One region of the Desulfovibrio legallii genome, then DNA from elsewhere that is predicted to be linked to it. Evidence: predicted binding sites of a transcription regulator. Region 1 holds the regulator's gene; each other region holds the start of a gene.
What was found. Region 1 encodes sigma-54, which starts transcription at its own class of promoters, with help from an activator protein. Its sites were predicted from a motif close to CTGGCACGGNNNNTGCTT; they were not measured.
Positions count from the first base shown of each region.

Region 2: a site for sigma-54 is predicted at 2,125-2,142, ahead of urtA (urea ABC transporter substrate-binding protein). Genes of this name have one in related genera too.
Region 3: a site for sigma-54 is predicted at 2,923-2,940, ahead of flgB (flagellar basal body rod protein FlgB). Genes of this name have one in related genera too.
Region 4: a site for sigma-54 is predicted at 1,608-1,625, ahead of EB812_RS05715 (SHOCT domain-containing protein). Genes of this name have one in related genera too.

Region 1 covers NZ_SIXC01000006.1:182,886-187,968, forward strand. Annotated here, with positions in the region: gene EB812_RS06550 (CTP synthase) at 1-1,262, shown strand, start outside; gene rpoN (RNA polymerase factor sigma-54) at 1,532-2,959, shown strand; gene hpf (ribosome hibernation-promoting factor, HPF/YfiA family) at 3,014-3,553, shown strand; gene rapZ (RNase adapter RapZ) at 3,721-4,650, shown strand; gene EB812_RS06570 (PTS sugar transporter subunit IIA) at 4,685-5,083, shown strand, end outside.
Region 2 covers NZ_SIXC01000004.1:161,477-166,559, reverse strand. Annotated here, with positions in the region: gene urtB (urea ABC transporter permease subunit UrtB) at 1-637, opposite strand, end outside; gene urtA (urea ABC transporter substrate-binding protein) at 774-2,054, opposite strand; gene EB812_RS04310 (chemotaxis protein) at 2,655-3,608, opposite strand; gene nth (endonuclease III) at 3,780-4,472, opposite strand; gene EB812_RS04300 (aspartate/glutamate racemase family protein) at 4,803-5,083, shown strand, end outside.
Region 3 covers NZ_SIXC01000007.1:61,225-66,307, forward strand. Annotated here, with positions in the region: gene fliF (flagellar basal-body MS-ring/collar protein FliF) at 1-1,144, opposite strand, end outside; gene fliE (flagellar hook-basal body complex protein FliE) at 1,430-1,876, opposite strand; gene flgC (flagellar basal body rod protein FlgC) at 1,912-2,349, opposite strand; gene flgB (flagellar basal body rod protein FlgB) at 2,374-2,787, opposite strand; gene EB812_RS07035 (precorrin-2 dehydrogenase/sirohydrochlorin ferrochelatase family protein) at 3,102-3,788, shown strand; gene ccsA (cytochrome c biogenesis protein CcsA) at 3,775-4,602, shown strand; gene hemA (glutamyl-tRNA reductase) at 4,616-5,083, shown strand, end outside.
Region 4 covers NZ_SIXC01000006.1:612-5,694, reverse strand. Annotated here, with positions in the region: gene EB812_RS05725 (hypothetical protein) at 1-72, shown strand, start outside; gene EB812_RS05720 (hypothetical protein) at 490-1,038, opposite strand; gene EB812_RS05715 (SHOCT domain-containing protein) at 1,297-1,521, opposite strand; gene EB812_RS05710 (ATP-binding protein) at 1,876-3,855, shown strand; gene EB812_RS05705 (sigma-54-dependent transcriptional regulator) at 3,852-5,083, shown strand, end outside.

The DNA.
Region 1 (5,083 bases):
AAGGCGATGACGCGCCAGACGTGGCCATCATCGAAATCGGCGGCACCGTGGGCGACATTGAAGGCCTGCCTTTTCTGGAGGCCATCCGCCAGCTGCGTTCGGAGCTGGGCCGCGACAATTGCCTGAACATCCACCTCACCTTGGTGCCCTACTTGCGCACGGCGGGTGAGCACAAGACCAAGCCCACCCAGCACAGCGTCAAAGAGCTGCTCTCCATCGGCATTCAGCCGGACATCATCCTCTGCCGCTGCGAGCAGAGCATCCCCGAAGAGCTGCGCCGCAAGATCGCCCTGTTCTGCAATGTGGACCAGGACGCCGTGTTCTCTTCGGTGGACGTAAACAACATTTATGAAGTGCCCCTCAAGTTTTATGAGGAGGGCTTTGACCAGAAAGTGGCCATCATGCTGCGCCTGCCCGCGCGCAATGCCCACCTGGAAGCCTGGGAAAAGCTGGTCAGCGATTGCGCCAATCCCAAAGGCCAGGTAACCATTGCCATTGTGGGCAAGTATGTGGATCTGAAGGAAGCCTACAAGAGCCTGCACGAGGCGCTTATCCACGGCGGGGTGGCCAACCGGGTGGATGTGGAGCTGCGCTACGTCAATTCAGAAAATGTGACCGAGGCCAATGCCGCCGGGCACTTTGAGGGCTGTGACGGCATCTTGGTGCCCGGAGGTTTCGGCTACCGGGGGGTGGAGGGCAAAATTGCGGCCATCCGCTACGCGCGGGAAAAGGGCGTGCCTTTCTTCGGCATTTGCCTTGGCATGCAGTGCGCCGTCATTGAATTTGCCCGGCACGTGGCCGGGTTGGAAGATGCCAATTCCGAGGAATTTAACCCTCTTTCCGACCACAAGGTCATTTACCTCATGACGGAATGGTACGACTTCCGTACCAAGAACGTGGAGCGGCGCGACGCCGGCAGCGACAAGGGCGGCACCATGCGCCTGGGCGCGTACCCCTGCAAGCTGCTGCCCGGCACCAAGGCGCACGATGCCTACAAAAAAGACCTGGTGGAGGAGCGCCACCGCCACCGCTACGAGTTCAACAACGCTTTTCGCGAGATGTTCGGCCAGAAGGGCATGGTCTTCAGCGGTACGGCTCCGGACGACTCACTGGTGGAAATCATTGAGCTGCCGGACCATCCCTGGTTTCTGGGCTGCCAGTTCCATCCGGAATTCAAATCCCGGCCCATGAACGCGCACCCTTTGTTCCGCGAGTTTATCGGCGCGGCCAAAAAATACGCCAAGGGACACGGCAGGAGCTGAGCTTCGGCCTTTGCGCCCGGCTTGTACAGGGCCGTTCCGTGAAGGGCCGCGCGGCGTCGCGCCTTTCGCGGAGCGGCTTTTTTGGCGCCAAAGGGCGGCTTGGGCTGTGACGTGCAGCGTCCCTTGGCGGCGACTGGGCCACCAAATCGCGGGGGCGGTCCATTGCGCCCGCACAACTGCTGGCTATTGCATAATTTTTATAGCTGTGGCACATTCCTTGTAAACAAAAATCAGGTAGTTTTCTCGTCGCTTGAGGGCGGAAGGGACACATGGCACTGGAACTTCGGCAGCAACTAAAGCTGGCACAACAATTGGTGATGACCCCGCAACTGCAGCAGGCCATCAAATTGTTGCAGCTCTCTCGTCTGGAACTTCTGGAAACGGTCCAGCAGGAGCTGGTGGAAAACCCGTTTCTGGAGGAATCCGGCGGCGAAGAGGCCGGGCCGGAAACCGTGGCCGAAGACGGGCGCGAACCCGTGGCCGAAGAGGTCTATGACCGTGAGCTGGCCAAGGACGCCGACTGGGAAGATTATCTGGGTGAATTTGCCAGTACCCCCCGCCTGTCGCAGTCCCGCGAGTACGAGGCCGCCGAAGAAATTTCGCCCTTGGAGGCCCGCTACGCCGCCAAGCCCACCTTGGAAGGCCACCTGCTCTGGCAGCTCCGGCTTTCGCAGTTGACCGACGCACAGAAGGCCATTGGCGAGGTGATCATCGGCAACCTTTCTTCATCGGGCTATTTGCAGGCCAGCGTGGAGGAAGTGGCGGAGATGGCCCACGCCGCGCCCGACGAGGTGCGCGCCGTTCTTGAAAAGGTGCAGCATTTTGACCCTGTGGGCGTGGCCGCCCGGGACGCGCGGGAGTGTCTGCTGGTGCAGATCCGCAATCTGCACTATGACCGCGACCCCATCCTTGTGGAGTTGGTTACATCCCACCTGGAAGATCTGGAGGCAAAACGTTACAAGCCCCTGCTGCGCAAGTTCAAGCTGGATATGGAAGGCCTGCGGGAGTATCTGGACATCATCCAGAGCCTGGACCCGCTGCCCGGCGCCAGCTTTGGCGGGGGCGAGCCCACCTATGTGAGCCCGGACGTTTTTGTCTACAAAGTGGGCGATGAGTTTGTGATCCTGCTCAATGAGGATGGTTTGCCGCAGCTGCAGCTTTCGGCCATGAGCGGGATGGATCTGACCGCCGCTTCGGAGAAGGAAAAGGAATACTGTTCCGAAAAAATCCGCTCCGCTTCCTGGCTGATTAAAAGCCTTTACCAGCGCCAACGGACCCTGTATAAAGTGATGGAGAGCATTGTGCGTCACCAGCGGCCTTTTTTTGAAGAGGGCGTCACCAGGCTGGCCCCGCTCATCCTCAAGGACATTGCCGACGATATCGGCATGCACGAGTCCACGGTAAGCCGCATCACCACCAACAAATATGTGGCTACGCCCCACGGCATTTTTGAACTGAAATTTTTCTTCAACAGCGGGCTGGAACTGGACGACGGCAGCCAGGTGGGCTCTGAAAGCGTCAAGGCGCTGATCAAAAAATTTATTGCGGATGAAGACCCCCACGCGCCCTTGAGCGACGAACGCATCGGCGAAATGCTCAAAGAGCGCCTCAAGGTCAACATCGCCCGACGCACGGTGGCCAAATACCGCACCGCTCTCGATATTCCTTCTTCATCACGGCGCAAGGAGCACTTTTAGGCCCCTGTCTGGTCCGGCCTTAAGCGCCCCGGCGCCCCACACCAGGAGGACTTCATGAACATCTCCTTCGCCTTCAAAAACTTCGACGCCTCCGACCATCTGAAAAAATACGCTCGCCGCCGCATGGAAAAGCTGGGGCGGTTTTTTGGCAAATCCGCCGGTCTGGACGTGGCCGTGGTGCTGACCGTGGACAAATTCCGCCATCGCTGCGAGGTTACCGTCACCGGCGAGGGCCTGCACATTAATGCTTCAGAACAGACTTCGGACATGTACGCCGCCATTGACCTGGTGACGGACAAGGTGGAAGCCCAGATCAAGCGTCAGGTTTCACGGGTCAAGGAGCAGCGCCGCAAGGCCCGCAACGCCGAAGTGGACGTGTTTACCTATACCGTGGACGCCGAAGGCGAGGCCCCGCAGCCTGTGGAAGGTACGGACCGGCTGGCCACAAAACCCCTGCATCTGGATGAGGCGCTCATGCAGCTGGATTCCATCGGTAGTGATTTTCTGGTCTTTTTTAATGCGGAGAACAGCCGTATCAATGTGGTTTATCGTACGCGCGCCAGCGGGTATGCGTTGATTGATCCCGTATTGTAGGCGCAAGTGCTTCCTGGGCGGGGCTTTCCTCCGTCCGAAGTAAGCCTTTTGCAGGGGCCGCTCGGTTGGAGCGGCCCCACGCGGCTGCATACGGCGGGTTTCCCTGCAGCGGCAGGCGAGAGATCGGGGCGGCCRTGGACGAACCGGCCTTGCCGCGAGAGGGCGTTATGAGCAAAACCGTAGCGGCGGCTGCCGCCTCCACATCCACAAGTGCGCCGGCCTCTGCGCCGGTGCGGGTCTGCGTGGTTACGGGGCTTTCCGGTGCGGGCAAGAGCACCGCGCTGAAAGTGTTTGAAGACATGGGGCACTTTGTGGTGGACGGCCTGCCCGCCAGCCTGGCGCCGGAAATGGCGGCCATGATGTCCCGCCCTTCAATGAGCCATTTTCAGGGCATTGCGCTGGGCATGGACCTGCGGCAAAGCACTTTTCTGGACGACCTGAACGCCTCGCTGGAGGCCCTGGCCGCGCAGAGCATTCGCCCCACCTTGTTGTTTCTGGAGGCCTCGACGCAGGAGCTTATGCGCCGGTACGCCACCACCAGGCGGCCCCACCCCCTGGAGCGGGAGGGCATGGGCCTGGAGGCGGCCCTCAAGGCGGAGCGCGACAAGCTGCGTCCTTTGCGGGAGCTGGCCGATCTGGTGGTGGATACTACGCGGTTTTCCATCCACGATCTGCGCAGAGCCATTCAGAAGCGCTGGGGCAGCAGCCGGGGCAGACTGCGGGCCATCCGGGTCAATGTCATTTCCTTCGGCTTCAAGTACGGCGTACCGCGTGAGGCGGATTTGGTTTTTGACCTGCGCTTTTTGCCCAATCCCTATTTTCTGGAAAATCTGCGCCCCCTCTGCGGCCGGGACAAGCCCGTGGCCGACTACGTTTTTGCCACGCCCCAGGCGCGGGAATTTCGCGCCAAGTTGTTGGACCTGCTGTTTTTCATGTTGCCGCTCATGGAAACAGAAGGGCGTTACAGGGTGACCATTGCCGTGGGTTGCACCGGCGGCCGCCATCGCTCTGTGGCCATGGCCGAGGCCCTGTGGCAGGCGCTCCGGCAGGCGGACTATCCGGCCTCTCTTGAGCACCGGCATCTTGAACTTGGTTGAAAAAGCTGGCACGCTCAGCCCTGCGAGGTTTGTCATGACGGACGAAAATACTGCAAACGTCGAAAACGGCGAGCAGGACGCCGGCGGTCGGGTCGGCGTTATTGTGGTTTCCCATGCCGACTACGGTTCGGCCATGCTCCGCACGGCGGAATTTATTCTGGGGCCGCAGAGCGACTGTTGCTCCATTAGTGTGGACGTGGCCCACGAAGTGTCCGAAACCGTGCGCCGTCTGGACGACGCAGCCCAGCGCCTGGACAAGGGTGCCGGCGTCATTGTGCTTACGGATATGTTTGGCGGCACGCCTACCAATCTGGCCCTTTCACTGTTGGCCACCCACAAGGTGGAGGTGGTCACGGGGGTGAACTTGCCCATGCTCCTCAAGGTCTTTACGTCACGGGACAAGGAGCTGGAAGAACTGGCCCAGCTGGCCGGT
Region 2 (5,083 bases), on a different contig from region 1:
CGCTTTTGTCCGCCGCCGTGTGCAGGGCCAGGGCGGCTTCCAGGCTGGCGCGGGTGGGAGCGTCCTTTTCCACATCCAGCAAGGCGCGCAGGGCCGGGGCTTTGAGCGGCGGTACGGCGCTTTCCATCAGTGCGGCGGCCGCGGCGCGGCGGCGCAGCACGTTGGGCGCAGTGAGGGCGCGGGCGTTCAGAACATCGGTGATGCGCTGGCGCTGACGGTTGCTGGTGCCCACGCGGCGCAGTCCTTCAGCGGGCCGGGCCGACGCTTCCGGCGCAAGCAGTGGCCGGGCGGCACCATCAGCGGCCGCCACATAGAGAGTCCGGGTTTCCTGATCCGCCAACAGACGGCCGTGGAGCAGGGCGCGCAGCAGCCTGTCCTGAAGGTCGACGGGCAGGGTGTCCAACAGGTCCAGGGCCTTGTCCCTGTCCATAACCTTGGGGCTGACCAAAGCCCGGAGCAGTTCCGCAGGCAGGGCTGTGGACAGCCCGGCCTGCTCCTGGGTCGGGCTGGGCTCCGGAGTCGTGGCGGGAGTCAGCGCCGCGTCTCCGGAGGCAGCGCCCGCCGCCGGAGCGGCAGTGGGCATTGCCAAGGGCAAGCCGCACAGGATGCAAAAAAGAAGGGATAACACCGCGCGCATAGACATATCCTTGTCCGGGGGGCTCTCCGGCATGACAGCCGGAGGGGACAGCCGGTGGGGGAGGGGGGCCGACGCGGGCAGGGTCGGCCCCCTCCGGTTGCAGGGTGGAGGCTCTATGAGCTTTGGACGTGCGGCCTTACTTGGCAGCGCCGCCGCACTGTTTTGTTTTTACGTTGTAGTTGCCGCAGTTAATGGGGTCGGTCCAGTCCGCTTCCAGGTCTTTGGAGCCGGGCAGGTAATCGGACCAGGCGTCGCCGGGCACCACTTTGGGCGTCTCCCAGACCACCTGGAACTGACCGTCGGCCTGGATTTCGCCGATCAGCACGGGCTTGGTAATGTGGTGGTTGGGCAGCACCTTGGCCATGCCGCCGGTGAGGTTGGGGGTTTCCAGCCCCACAATGGCTTTGAGCACCTTGTTCACATCCGTGCTTTTAGCTTTTTCCACGGCTTTGACCCAGAGGTTGAAGCCGATGTAGTGGGCTTCCATGGGGTCATTGGTCACGCGCTTGTTATTCTTGATGTAGGCGTGCCATTTTTTGATAAAGGCCTTGTTGGCGGGCGTGTCCACACTCATGAAGTAGTTCCAGGCCGCCAGGTGGCCCACCAAGGGCTTGGTGTCGATGCCCGAAAGCTCTTCCTCGCCCACAGAAAAGGCCATGACCGGAATATCCGCCGCAGAAACGCCCTGGTTGGCCAGCTCTTTGTAGAAGGGCACGTTGGCGTCGCCGTTGAGGGTGGAAACCACGGCGGTCTTTTTGCCGGCGCTGCCGAATTTTTTGATCTCCGCCACAATGGACTGCCAGTCGGAATGGCCAAAGGGCGTATAGTTGATAAGGATATCTTCCTTTTTCACGCCCTTGGCGGTGAGGTAGGCCTCCAGAATCTTGTTGGCCGTGCGGGGAAAGACATAGTCCGTGCCGGCCAGCACCCAGCGCTGCACGCCCAGGTCGTTCATCAGATAGTCCACGGCGGGGATGGCCTGCTGGTTGGGCGCGGCCCCGGTGTAGATGACGTTGCGTGAAGACTCCTCGCCTTCATACTGCACGGGATAGAAGAGCAGGCCGTTGAGCTCCTCAAACACGGGCAGCACAGACTTGCGCGAAACCGAGGTCCAGCAGCCAAAGACCACGGCTACCTTGTCTTTGCTCAGCAGTTCGCGGGCTTTTTCCGCAAACAAGGGCCAGTTGGAGGCGGGGTCCACCACCACAGGCTCCAGCTTTTTGCCCAACAGGCCGCCTTTTTTGTTCTGCTCGTCAATGAGCATGAGCATGGCGTCCTTGAGCGTAGTTTCGCTGATGGCCATGGTGCCGGACAATGAATGCAGAATGCCCACCTTGATGGTGTCTGCCGCGCGTGCGCCGGTAACGCCGCCAAGGGTCAGGGCCAGCGCCAGCAGTGCCAACATTTTCTTCAACATCGCTTCCTCCTGGGAACACGGGGTGTACGCGCCCGGCCCCCATGGGACGCGGTGCGTTGTTGCCTTTGGGTAGCAAGCGATGTGCCAGCTTGGATTTTTTTATATCAGTGCGATATGTAATAATATTTTTTTAAAGTATCCCGCTTTACCGAAACATTTTTGTTTTTTTGCCCCGAGTATAAAACATTTTTGTTTTATACTACCGCACAAAAAAGCCCTGCACCGCAAAAGGCGGTGCAGGGCAATGGGCTCTCAAATGGGCTTTCGACGGCTTTTTGCCGCTGTCAGGGATGGCAATGCTGCAATGCCCTGGCGGTTGCGTAAGCAGACACCCGCCGTGGAGGCGCAAGCGCAGCTTCAGCGTTGCGACACAGGATGCTGCGGATGCAAGCAATCGCTATTGATTTGCGCGCTGAAACGCCGGAGCGAGCGTGCCTTACCCTTTGCGAATACCTATTCGCAACGGTGCGTTGCTCTAGAGCATGTAACACTTGAAATGCTCGCTTACGGCAGGCAAAAGCCTGCCTTCTCGCATTTCGTGGCAAGGATTTTCAAGAAAATCCTTGCAGAGCAATTAACTCATTTCATTCGTAAACTGCGCTATTTGTGCAGCTTTTGGGCGATGAGTTCGCGGATGATGGTGCTCAGGCCCGGCAGGTCGGGTTTGGAAACCTGCTTATCCGCCCCCACTTTGACGCCTTTGGCGTAGAGCGCTTCGGTAATGAGCGAAGAAAACAGGATGACGGGCAGGTGGTGCATGCCCGGCGCTTCCTTGATTTTGGCCGTGAGCATGTGGCCGTCCATTTCAGGCATTTCGATGTCTGAAACCACCAGGTGCACCAGGTCGGTGAGTTCCTTGCCCTGGGCCTGCGCCTCGGCCTGGGTTTTCAGCAAAAATTCCCAGGCCTCCCGTCCGCTGCCCACAGCCGTGACCTGAAAGCCGGATTTTTCCAGTGAAGATCGAATAATGTGCCGCAGGGAGTTAGAGTCGTCCGCCACCAGCAGGTGGAACTGTGCGGCCCCTTCCACCGGGCTGCTGTCCAGCTCCACCTTGGACATGTCCAGGCTGCTGTCCAGATTGGCCAGAATTTTTTCCATATCCAGGATGAACAGTACGCGGTCCTGGATGCGCAGCACGCCAGTGATGCTGTCGCGCGAATACGTCTGCACATAGCGGTTGGGCGGCTCAATGCGGTCCCAGGTCATGCGGTGGATGCTGGTGACCGAAGACACCAGGAAGGCCGCCTGCACGCCGCTGAATTCTGTGACGATGACCTTGGCGTTTTCTCGCGTGGACATCTCCTTGCCCAGCCAGGCCGCCAGATCCAGCAGAGGCAGCACCTTGCCCCGCAGATTGAAGGTGCCCAGCACCGAGGGGTCGTGCTTGCTGGGCACACTGGTGATGCTGGGCAGGCGGATGATCTCCAGCACCTTGGCCACATTGATGCCGTAGCGCCCGCTGTAGGCGCTGCCGTCCGGCTGCTTTTCGTCAATAAGAAATTCAATGATTTCCAGTTCGTTATTGCTGACGTTGAGCAAGCTGTTCTGCGACATGGCGTCCTACCCTCAAACAGTTTCACTTCGGGAAGAAGGCTTCCCCGGTGCTTGCGTCACCCACGCCGGCACTGGTCTGCGTCCTTGGCAAAGCTGTATATTGCGACTTGTAAAGCTCATCGGCAAGGCCGCGATTTTCTTAAGACGCCCCAGACCGCCGCCAGAAAAAAATCAGGACAGGACAACCTTGCGCCCCGGCGCGCCCTTGCCGCCCGCACGGGGCGGCTCGCGCCTGGGGCAAAACCCTTCCATGGGGCATTGCCCGCACTGGGGCTTGCGCGCCGCGCAAACCTCCCGGCCGAACCAGACCATGCGGTGGTTGAAGTCACCCCACTCCTCGCGGGGCAGCAACGCCATGAGGTCGCGCTCCACTTCTACGGGGTCTGTGGCGTCCGTAAGGCCCAGCCGATAGCAGATGCGCTTGACGTGCGTGTCCACGGCCAGGCCCTCATTGATGCCAAAGGCCCCGAACAGCACCACGTTGGCCGTCTTACGCGCCACGCCGGGCAGGGTCACCAGCTCCGCCAGGGTTTGCGGCACCGAGCCGCCAAACTGATCCCGCAGGCGGCGCGCCGCGCCCAGCAGGTTTTTGGCCTTGCTGTGGTAAAAGCCCGTAGGCCGGATGACGGCTTCCAGCTCCTCCGGCGCGGCTTCGGCCAGTGCCGCGGCGTCCGGCCAGCGCCGGAACAGCTCCGGGGTGACGGTATTGACCCGCGCGTCCGTACACTGAGCGGCCAGCACTGTGGCCACCAGCAGTTCCCAGGCGTTGCGGGCGTCCAGGTGGGTGTGCGGCGCGGGATAGCGCGCCTGCAGGGCCGCAAGCGTGCGGGAAGCCCGCTCTTGGCGGTCGTTTTTTGTGCTCATGGGCCTGCTATGCCATAGCCTGTTGCCCGCCGCAAGGGCGTCCTCCGTGCCCGCGCGGGACGTTCCCAAAAATATCCGGGCCGCTACGGGCAGCAGCTGTGTCTCCCGTGCCCGCGCCGGAACGTTTTCGCCATACGGCAACCCTTTCCTGCCATAGAGGCAAGCGTTTTTTGCTCGACCTTGGGCCCGGGGTTTGGCATGCTGGCGCTGTTCTCCCTTAACCTTGGCTTGCTTCGGGGCACTTCACCCGACGCCACCCCGGACGTTTGGCCGTCACCGGCCCTGCCGCGACGGATTTTTCACAACATGCCGATTTAACAGGTGTAAATTATGAAGATCATAGGCTTGCTGGGAGGCATGAGCTGGGAAAGCACGGTCAGCTATTACCAAATCATCAATCGGGCCGTAAACCAAAGGCTCGGCGGACTGCATTCCGCCCAATGTCTTCTCTATAGTGTGGATTTTCAAGCCATTGAGGATTGCCAGAAGTCCGGGCAATGGGAGAAAAGCGGCCGCATCCTGGCCAAGGCGGGTCAAGCCCTGGAACGGGGCGGGGCAGAAGTGCTGCTTATCTGCACCAACACCATGCACAAAGTTTTTGACCAGGTGCG
Region 3 (5,083 bases), on a different contig from region 1:
CAGGCTTGCGCGGCACAAAAGTCCAGGCGCCGTTGCTCTTCTCATACGTCCCATCGAGCAGAACCGCAACCGTCAGGCGGCGCACGTCGCCCACATTGGCCACGATCTGCTGCTCTTCCTTGTTTATTTCGTAGTTGGTGGTGCGGGTTTCACGGCTGCCGTTCTGGTCGGACACAGAGCCCGTGATGCCGTCGCCGCGAAAGTTCACGTCCGGGGAGCCGGCCTCCAGGTTGGCACGGCCCTGCTGGGATTCCTCACTGCGCTGTTCGCTGCGCACCACGGTTTTTTCCGGGTCGAAGAGCTCACGCCGGATGGTCTTCTGGCTGAAATCCAGCTCGGCATTAACCTTGGCGATGACCCGGCCGGGGCCGAAGATGGGCTGGAGCATTTCTTCAATGCGGCGCTCCAGGTTGCGCTGCATCTGGTTGCGGTATTCCATCTGCGTGGTGCTCATGCCGGCCAGGCTGTCTTCCTCCGGCTGATAGAGCACCTTGCCGCCGTTGTCCGTAATGGAAAGGTGGCCTTTGTCCAGCCCTTCCACGGCCATAAGCATCATGTTGACGACAGCGTTGATTTCCTTCTGGTCCGGCTTGGCGCTGGGGCGCTTGAGCTTGAGCACCACCGAGGCTGAGGGCGATTGCCGCTCTTCCACAAACAGGCTGCGCCGGGGGATGACCAGGTGCACGCGCGCGCTTTCCACACTGGGAAATTCGCTGATGGTGCGGGCCAGCTCCCCTTGCAGGGCGCGGGTGTAGTTGACCTTCTGCACAAAGTCCGTCTGGCCCACCTTGATCTTGTCAAAAATCTCAAAGCCGATGCCTTGCCCCACCAGGCCGCCTTCGCCGGCGATCTTGATGCGCTGGTCGTACACGGCTTCCTTGGGCACCATGATGGTGCCGCCTTTGTCGGCAATTTTATAGGGAACTTTGTCGGCCTGCAGAGCCTTGAGCACCACGCCGGCGTCTTCGGGTCCCAGGTTGGAATAGAGCACGCGGTAGTCCGGCCGGCTCAGCCAGACCGAAAGGCCCAGGGCCCCGGCCATGAGGGCCGTTATGCCGCCCAAAAGGGCAAAACGCTGCCATGTCTGCAGGCGCGTCCAGAAATTTTTGAAGGAGGCCAGGAGTTGGGTAAGAAAAGCCGGCATGGTCCGCTCCTGCGCAGGGGTGCGCTAATTTTTCGACACCAAGGCGTGTCCGGCAATTATTAAGCAATCTTTGTGCCAAAATACGGCAATTTCCTAGAGCCGATCACCTTTAAGGCAACGCGCAGCAACCGTTATGCGCCAACACGCCAGGCCTTCTGAAAAATCCCGACAGGGCGGCCCTCGCCTCGCTGCTGGATCAGCTCGCAGCCGCACGCAAAAAAGGCGACGCCCACCGGAGGATGGCGGGGCCGCCTTACCGTGTGTGAAGAAGCATGAAAGATGGCGTCAGAACTGCATTTTGGAAAGTTCTTTGTACGCTTCCAGCACCTTGCCGCGCACGGCGGTGGTGAGCTTCATGGCCAGGCTGGATTTCTGCATGGTGATCATAAGCTCGTGCACATTCTGGTTGCGGCCCGAGGCAAAGTCCACAATAGCCTGGTCTTTGGCCTGCTGCAGCTCATTGACGCGGTTGAGGGACTGTTTGGCCGTGTCTGTAAAGCTGTTGGCCGGAGCTGCGGGCGTGTGGGCCTGGGTGGGATAGGCGATGAAGTCGGCCTGCGCGCCGAAATTTTCCCCTTTGTCCACGGTGTCGCGCAAAAGGCTCTGGTCCAGAGTTTTGGCAAAAAGGGTTTCGCTGCTCACGGGCGCACCCTGCTGCAACGAACTCTGCACCTGGGTGAAATGCCGCAGGGCGTCGCTGTACGCCCGCATGCCCACTGTCTGGATGCTCATATGCTTTTCTCCGTCCGGCGCGGCGGCATACCGCGTTATTTGCCTATTTCCAGAGCCTTGACGTACATGCCCTTAAGCGCCTCCGCCGTGGTGACGTTGGCTTCATAGTTGCGTTGGGCGGTCATGAGGTTGGCCATCTCCTCCACCACGTTGATGTCCGGGTAGGACACATATCCCTGAGCGTCGGCATCCGGGTGCCCCGGTTCGTAGACGCGCTTGAGCGGGCGGTTGTCTACGGTCACGGCCATAACGCGCACGCCTTTGACCTCCCGGTCCAGAGCCGAACGCATATGGATGGAAAAGGGATCATCCACATCCGCGGTCTGCTGCAGCACGCTGCGCCGCCGGTAAGGGCCGCCCTGGGGCGTGCGGGTGGTTTTGGCGTTGGCCAGGTTCATGGAAATGGTATTGATGCGCGTGCGGTCCGCTGCAAGGCCCGAAGCGCTGATGTCGAATGCTGTAAGAAAATCCATGACTAACCTCCCTCAAGCGCGGCGTTACACCTGCTTGCCGTCCTGAATGACGGAGCTGATCCCTTCAAAAGACTTGGCCATGATCTGGGTCAACGCCGTGTATTGCAGCTGGTTTTTGGCGTGCCGGGCCATTTCTTTATCAATATTGACCCTGTCCTCGCCGTGGATGACGCGGGGCTTGAGCTCTTTGTCCCATTCCGGTCCAAAGGTATTGGGGTCAAAGGCCGTGGGCATGTGGGCCTTGCTGGTGAGGCTCAGTTTGCCTTCGGCATCCAGGCCCAGAGCCGCCTGCAGCTCTTTTTCAAAAGTCAGCTCGCGCGGCCTGTAGCGCGGGGTTTCCACGTTGGCGATGTTGCCGGCAATGATATTCTGCCGCTGCAACTGCATGTCCATGACCTTGCCCGTCAGATTTATGGGCATGGAAAACAGGGTCTTCATGGTTCCTCCCGCATCTTCCCGGTACATATTTCAAGTTATACTTGAATTTTTTACAAAACCCTCAGGCGCTGTCCCGCGTACACTACGGCAGGGCTGTCTGTGCCCGCAGGGTCTGCAAAGACGCTTGCCGCCAGTAAGCAAAGGATGTGCCTAAAATATTTTTTCATATAATAACAGTATATTATAGACAAATTTACAACCCAATCCGGGCTGAACGATTGTCGCCGTCAGGATGCTGACGGCCCGCCCCTTTGCAAACGGCGCTTCGTGCGCTACCCTTACGGCTGCAGCTCTTCTGCCAACCCAGGGTCGCCATGACGCACAATGCTCCGCTCTACCCCGTTTTTCTCGCTCTGGAGGGCCGCCATTGTCTGGTGGTGGGCCTGGGGCAGGTGGGCAGGCGCAAACTTGCGGGCCTGCTGGACTGCGGCCCGGCCTCGGTGCTGGTGCTGGATACGGCCCCGCCCGCGGCAGCCGCTGCCCCCCTGCTGCGCGACGCACGGGTGTGTTTTGCCCGGCGCGCCTGCACGGAAAAGGATGTGGCGGGCCGCGTTCTGGTTTTTGCCGCCACGAATAGTACCGCGGAAAACCGCCGCGTGGCCGCCTGGTGCCGTCGGGCAGGCGTGCTCTGCAACTGTGCCAGCGCGCCGGAGGAAGGCGGCTTTCAGGCACCCGCCGTGGCCCGCCGCCCCCCTCTGGGCGTAGCCCTTTCCACCGGCGGAGCCAGCCCGGCCCTGGCCCGACGCTGGCGGGGAGAGCTGGAAACCTGGCTGGTCCCGCGCGCGCGCATGGCCGTCCTTATGGGGCGGCTGCGGCCTTTGATCCTTGCCCTGGGCGCGGAAACAGGGCAGAATACCCTATTATTCCGTAAGCTGGCGGAATCCCCTTTGCAGCAGTGGCTGGAGCGGAACGAAACGGAACGTTGCCGCCTTTGGCTGCAGGAAGCGCTGCCGCCGGCCCTGCACGCGCATCTAGCGGAGTTGTTGCATGATCTCCCCTGAAATTTCCACCGGCGTCACCCTGCTGCTCTATGGCCTGGCCAGTACGGCGGGCATTGCCGGCATGCTGGCGCGCAGCGCCCTCTGGCGGCGTACGGGCTGTTGGCTGGCCGTGGCCGGTTTTCTGTGCCAGACCGGCATGCTGGTTCTGGGTTTTCACCGGGCTTTGCCCGGCGGCCTGAGCCTGGGGGCCTATCTGCAGCTCATGGCCTGGTTTGTGGTGCTCTGCGGCATAGCGGCCTGGGGCAAGCTCAAGCAGGAAGTTCCCCTGGTTTTCGCCGCGCCGCTGGGGCTCATGCTTTTTGCCATGTCCGCCCCCTATCTGGGGGCCGTAGTGCCTGTGCCGCCTTCGCTCAAGGCGCCCTTCTACGCCCTGCACATCGGCGCGCTCTTTCTGAGTCTGGCCCTGCTGGCCCTGGCCTTTGCCGCCGGAGCGCTGTTCCTGTTTATGGAAGGCCGCATCAAAAGCAAGCAATCGGTCAAAGGCTTCTGGCAGGACATGCCCGCCCTGTCCATGCTGGACAGGATCAACGCCCTTACCGTGCTCACGGCCTTTCCACTCTACACGCTGGGCATTGTGGCGGGGCTTATCTGGGCCAAGCCCGTGTTCGGCGGCGTGGTGACCGGCGACCCTAAGGAGGTTGTCAGCATCGTCATCTGGGCGCTTTTGTCCGTGCTGTTCAACAACCGTATCACCAAGGGCTGGCGGGGCCGCAAACCGGCGCAGCTGGCGGTGTTCATCTTCATCCTCTGTCTTTTTTCCATTGTGGTGGTCAACACCTTTATGGAAACGCACCACGCCTTTATCCGGCGCTGACTGGGCTATAGCTATGGACTGCGACATCTTTCTTGTGGGCCTGAACCACCGCACGGCCGGTGTTGACGTGCGCGAACGCTTTGCCCTGGTCAACTGCTGCGACCCTGAGCACTGGGCCCTGCCCTGTACGGGCGCGGTGAGCGAAAGCGTGATACTCTCCACCTGTAACCGCGTGGAGCTGCTGGCGGCGGGCACGGGCGACGTGCCCGGCCAGATGCTGGAATGCTGGGCCGGCGCGCGCGGCGCCAGGGTGGAAGAGCTGGCCCCCTATGTCTATGTGCACAAGAATCTGGAGGCAGTGCGGCATTTGTTTTCCGTGGCTTCCAGCCTTGATTCCATGGTGCTGGGCGAGCCGCAGATTCTGGGGCAGCTCAAGACCGCCTACCGCAAAGCCGTGCAGAGCCACGCCACGGGCGTCATCCTCAACCGGCTGCTGCACAAGGCCTTCTCTGTGGCCAAACGCGTGCGCACCGAAACGGCC
Region 4 (5,083 bases), 180 kb from region 1:
CTGCTCAACGAACTGGAAGTGCTCACCACCACCGAGAAAATCAAGTTCAACCGTGGGGACTATCTGATCTGAGCTGCGACCGCCCTTTTCAAGCGGCATCCCGCAAACGGGCCATCGGCAATGCCGACGGCCCGTTTGTTTTGCGCACACAGGGGTTGCCCCACGCCGCAAAAACTCTACACCTAGAAAGATTACTTTTGCGAATATATGTGCCCAACGTTTACGGACACCCGTTCCGACGCTGACCCGCGCAAATGAATTGCGCTTGCGCCTCAGCGGCGGGCGCCTGCTTTCGCAACCGCCAGGCATTGCAACGTTGCAATGCCCTAAAAAGCTGCGGCCCCGACGCCGGGGAGCATCGAGGCCGCAGGGGTTGAGGTTGGCGTGTTCAGGAGGGGTTTGTGTCCATATGGCCGGACAAGGGGGGAAGTTTCTCAGGGCCGGACCTGCAGGGGCATTGCATCCGGCCCGTGGCGACGTCGGCGGGGATCAGCGCTCGTCGCTGTCAGGGCCATAGCCGGGGCCCATCATGCCGCCGTAGCCGCCGTAGCCCATATGACCGTAGCCGTGCGAGCCGTAGCCCATGTGACCACGCGGGCCGTAGCCGGGGCCCATCATGCCGCCACGCGGGCCATAGCCGCCGCAAGGGCCAAAACCGCGGCCCATCATGCCCATGCCGCCCATGTAGGGGATGCCCTTATCCTGCATCTGCTTGCGCATGTCGGCATCGGCGGCGTAAAGTTTGTTGCTGATGTCGGTCAGCTCCTTGCGGACGGACTGCACCTTGGCGTCATCGTCCTTGGCGCCCGCCGCGTACAGCGCCTCCAGTTCAGACTGTTTGGCCCACTGCATCTGCATGAGGGGCTGCATCTTCTGACCATACTGCTGGCCCAACTCCTGCATAGCTGTCATCTGTTCTACCGTAAGGCCGCCGGGGCCACCCATATAATGGGGCCGGGCCGCCGCCATGCCGGCAAAAGCCAGCGTGGCCGCCAGGGCCAGAGAAAGCGTCACTATGCTCATCCGAGTCTTTTTCATGGTCGTATATCCTTTGTGTTTTTGCGGCCGAGGCCGCGCATCATAAAAAAACGTTTCCTCACCGGCGGGAGCCTGGGCCCCCTGGCGGGGGGGCCTGCACGGCGGGCGGGGTCCAATACCCGTCACACCCGCCGTACCGACCCGGCCCCGGTGCTCCGTGGCAGCCGCTCAATAAGGCCGCTGCCAGGGCCAGCAATCCCAACAACACTGTGCCGCGCATTCCCATAGTTTCTCCGCTGGTCCGCGTGCCGTGTGGGGTTAGAGCACTTTTTTGAGGTTTTCAAACTCCTCCAGGCTTATTTCGCCTGAAGCCAGCCGGCGCTTGAGGATTTCCAGCGAATCGCGCCGGTCGCCGTGATTTTGCCGGCGGGAATTCACCAAGCCGTAGATGAGCCATCCCGCCAGGACCAGCAGCAGGAGCATGCCCAGCATGCCCGGCCAGCCGCCTCCGCCCATAAATCCATCTGAAAAGCACCCGAACATATATTAATCCTTGCAGCGGCAGTTTGCGTCGTCAGCCACGGCCCTTTGCCGTGTCCGACCGCTGTGCGCCGCCGTTGCCAGACATACAGCAAGGGGCGTGCCAATAGCCCAAATATTAGCACAACATATTTAAATAAAAGATAAAACTACAACAGCAGGACATGAGCGCAGCACAAACAGAATCCTGGGTGTTGTCCTAATTTTACCCACATTCGAGCTACGCTATCCAAAATTTTCCAAACATCTTGCCATGTGCGTAAAAAATACCTATTGCAAGGAGAGCCTGCGGCGCCATGCCCCGTGCGCTGCCATTCTTACACGCCCCGGCCGTGAAGCCGCGGCCGAGGACATACCATGCGAGCGATGTTGTCTTCTCCCCGCTTTTTGCGGCTACGCGGCCTGTCCCCGTGGATGCTGCTGGGCATGGCCCTGATTCTGGGCGCCGCCGTAACAGTGCTTTCCGTCCGCAGCAGCCAGCGGGAACGCGCGGCCATGATCCACAATATGGTGGACAGGGCCGAGGCCCTGATCTGGGCACTGGAGGCGGGCGGGCGCTCCGGCTTCTGCCGCCCTGCCGATAATTTTCGCAGCCTGGAGCCCCTGCTCATGGAAACGGCCAAACAGCCGGGCATCGTGTTTATGGCCGTGGCCGGCAACGGCGGCCTTATGCTGGTCCACAACGACGCGGCAACCCTCACGCCGGAACAGGCCGCCGGAGTCCTGCCGCCGCCGGAAGAAGTGGGCGACCGCCCGGCCTGGCGCGTGCGTCAGTGGGGAGATCGCAAAATTTTTGAAGTCTACCGGCTGTTTGCCCCTCTGCAGCCCGAACACGCCACACATCCGGGCAACGGCATGGGCCGGGGCATGGGGCATATGCGCGGCCGCAGCATGGGGCCAGGGCTCGGCCTGGAACCGGGCCGCAACCCCGATGCGCAGAACGCCCCGGCAATCCCGCAAGAGCGCGGCGTCTGGCCGCCCCCGCCGCCAGGAAGCATCCTTTTGCCGCAGGTGCGGCGCACGCTTGGCCTGGCCATGGTCGGGCTGGATATGCGCCCGTTTGAGGCAACCCTGGCCGCCGACCGCCGCAACACGCTGGTCAGTGCCGCTCTGGTGGCAGCGCTGGCGTTGGCCGCCGTGGTTTCCCTGTTCTGGGCCCACAACTATCGCCGTTCGCGACGCCTGCTGCGCGACCAGCGGGCCATGGCCGCGGAAGTGGTAGCCAACCTGCCCTTGGGGCTTATCACCAGCGACCCCGCCGGTGGCGTCGCCCTCATTAACGCCACGGCTCTGGACATGCTGGGCCTTGTGCGCGATCAGGCCGTGGGCGCGCCCCTGCGCGGCCTGCCAGGTCTGGACTGGAACGCCTTGGCCCATGAGCTGACCAAAAAAGGGAAAATCCCCGACCGCGAAGCCCGCCTGCATCTGCCGGGGCGCGATCCCACCGCCGTTAGCCTGAGTGCGGCCGCCGTGCGCAACGAAACAGGGGTCTTCCTGGGACATGTCTTTGCCGTGCGCGACATCACTGAAGTCAAACGCCTGCGGGCCGAGGCCCAACGCCACGACCGGTTGGCCGCCCTGGGCAACCTGGCCGCAGGCGTGGCCCACGAAATCCGCAACCCGCTGAGCACCATCAAGGGCGTGGCCGTATATCTGGCTCGCCGACTTACGCCTGGAGGACGGGAGGAAGAAGCCGCCCGGCGCATGGTGGACGAAGTGGACCGGCTGGACCGGGTCGTTTCCGAACTGCTGCAGTTTGCCCGGCCTGCAGCCATGCCCCGCAGCGACGGAGACGTACGCGCGGTGATCCGGCACGCTTTGCGCCTGGCAGAAGCGGATCTGCAGGCCAAGAGCATACGCGTGACAGAGGATCTGCCGCCGGACTTCCCCAACGTGCCTATCCACGCCGAGCGCCTGACCCAGGCCCTGCTCAACCTCTTTCTTAATGCAGCCCAGGCCATGAGCTCTGGCGGCACGCTGCGAGTCTGCCTTACGCCCCTGCCGGGCAATGCGTTGTATCGCATCACGGTCACAGACACAGGGCCGGGCATTGCCGAGGCGGCCCTGTCTTCCATCTTCACACCCTACTTCACCACCAGGCCTTCGGGCACGGGGCTGGGGCTTTCCATTGCGCTGCAGATTGTAGAAGGCCTGGGGGGTCGGCTGCATGCGGCCAATGTGGGCGGCACGCCCGGCCAAGGCGCGGAATTTACCCTCATTCTGCCTCTGCGTCCGAACACTGACGCCAACGATGCGAATATGGAAGATGCAGACGCGAACCGGAGCGCAACCCCGGTAGCCACGCCCCACGAACCGCCGGAAAAGGAACAGTCATGAACGCCAAAACATCCATCCAGCTGCTGGTGGTGGACGACGACCGCAACCACCGCGAGATGCTCCAGGCGCTACTGGAAGAATGGGGCTACGCCCCCACAGGCCTGGACAACGGCGAGGCCGCCGTGGCCCTCTGCCGCGAACGGCCCTTTGATCTTATCCTGATGGATGTGCGCATGGGCGGCATGAATGGCGTGGAGGCCACCAGGGCCATCAAGGCCTATAATCCGGCCATTCCCATTCTGATCATGACGGCCTACTCGGATGTGGCCGGGGCGGTAGAGGCCCTCAAGGCCGGGGCCTATGACTACCTGACCAAACCTCTGGCCTTTGACGTGCTTAAGCTGGCCCTGCAGCGGGCCTTGGACCACGCCACGCTCAAGGACGAAGTGCGCAGCCTGCGCCACGAACTGGCCTCAGCTTTCGACGCCCGGCAGATCATCGGGCAAAGCCCGGCTATGCGCCAGGTGCTGGATCTGGCTGCGGCCATCGCCCCTTCCGAGGCCACGGTGCTTATTACCGGCGAATCGGGCACGGGCAAGGAAGTGATGGCCCGGCTTATCCACACCAACAGCGCCCGCCGCAACGGTCCCTATGTGGCCGTCAACTGCGCGGCTCTGACGGAAACGCTGCTGGAATCGGAACTTTTCGGTCACGAAAAAGGCGCGTTTACCGGTGCGGAAAAACGCCGCGAAGGCCGTTTCATGACCGCCCACAAGGGCACCATTTTTCTGGACGAGATTGGCGAAATTCCCCTTTCCATGCAGGTCAAGCTGCTGCGCGTCATTCAGGAGCGGGAAATCCAGCGTGTGGGCGGCGACCAGCCCCTCAAGGTGGACGTGCGCATTCTGGCCGCCACCAACAAAGACCTGGCTCACGAAGTGGCCGAAGGGCGCTTTCGCCAGGACCTCTACTACCGCCTCAATGTGGTGGCCCTGACCTTGCCGCCCCTGCGCGATCGCCGGGAAGACATCCCTCTGCTGGCCATGCACTTTCTGAAACTTTTTGCGCAGCGCAACGGCAAAACCGTCAAAGGGTTCACCCCCACGGCCATGGACCGGCTGCTCAAGCACAGTTGGCCCGGCAATGTGCGCGAACTGGAAAACGCTGTGGAGCGTGCCGTAGTGCTGCTGGTGGGCGACTATGTCAGTGAAAGAGAGTTACCGCCCACGCTCATCGCTGCCGAAGACCCCACCCGCACTGCGACCCGGCCGGACTTCGCCCACATGAC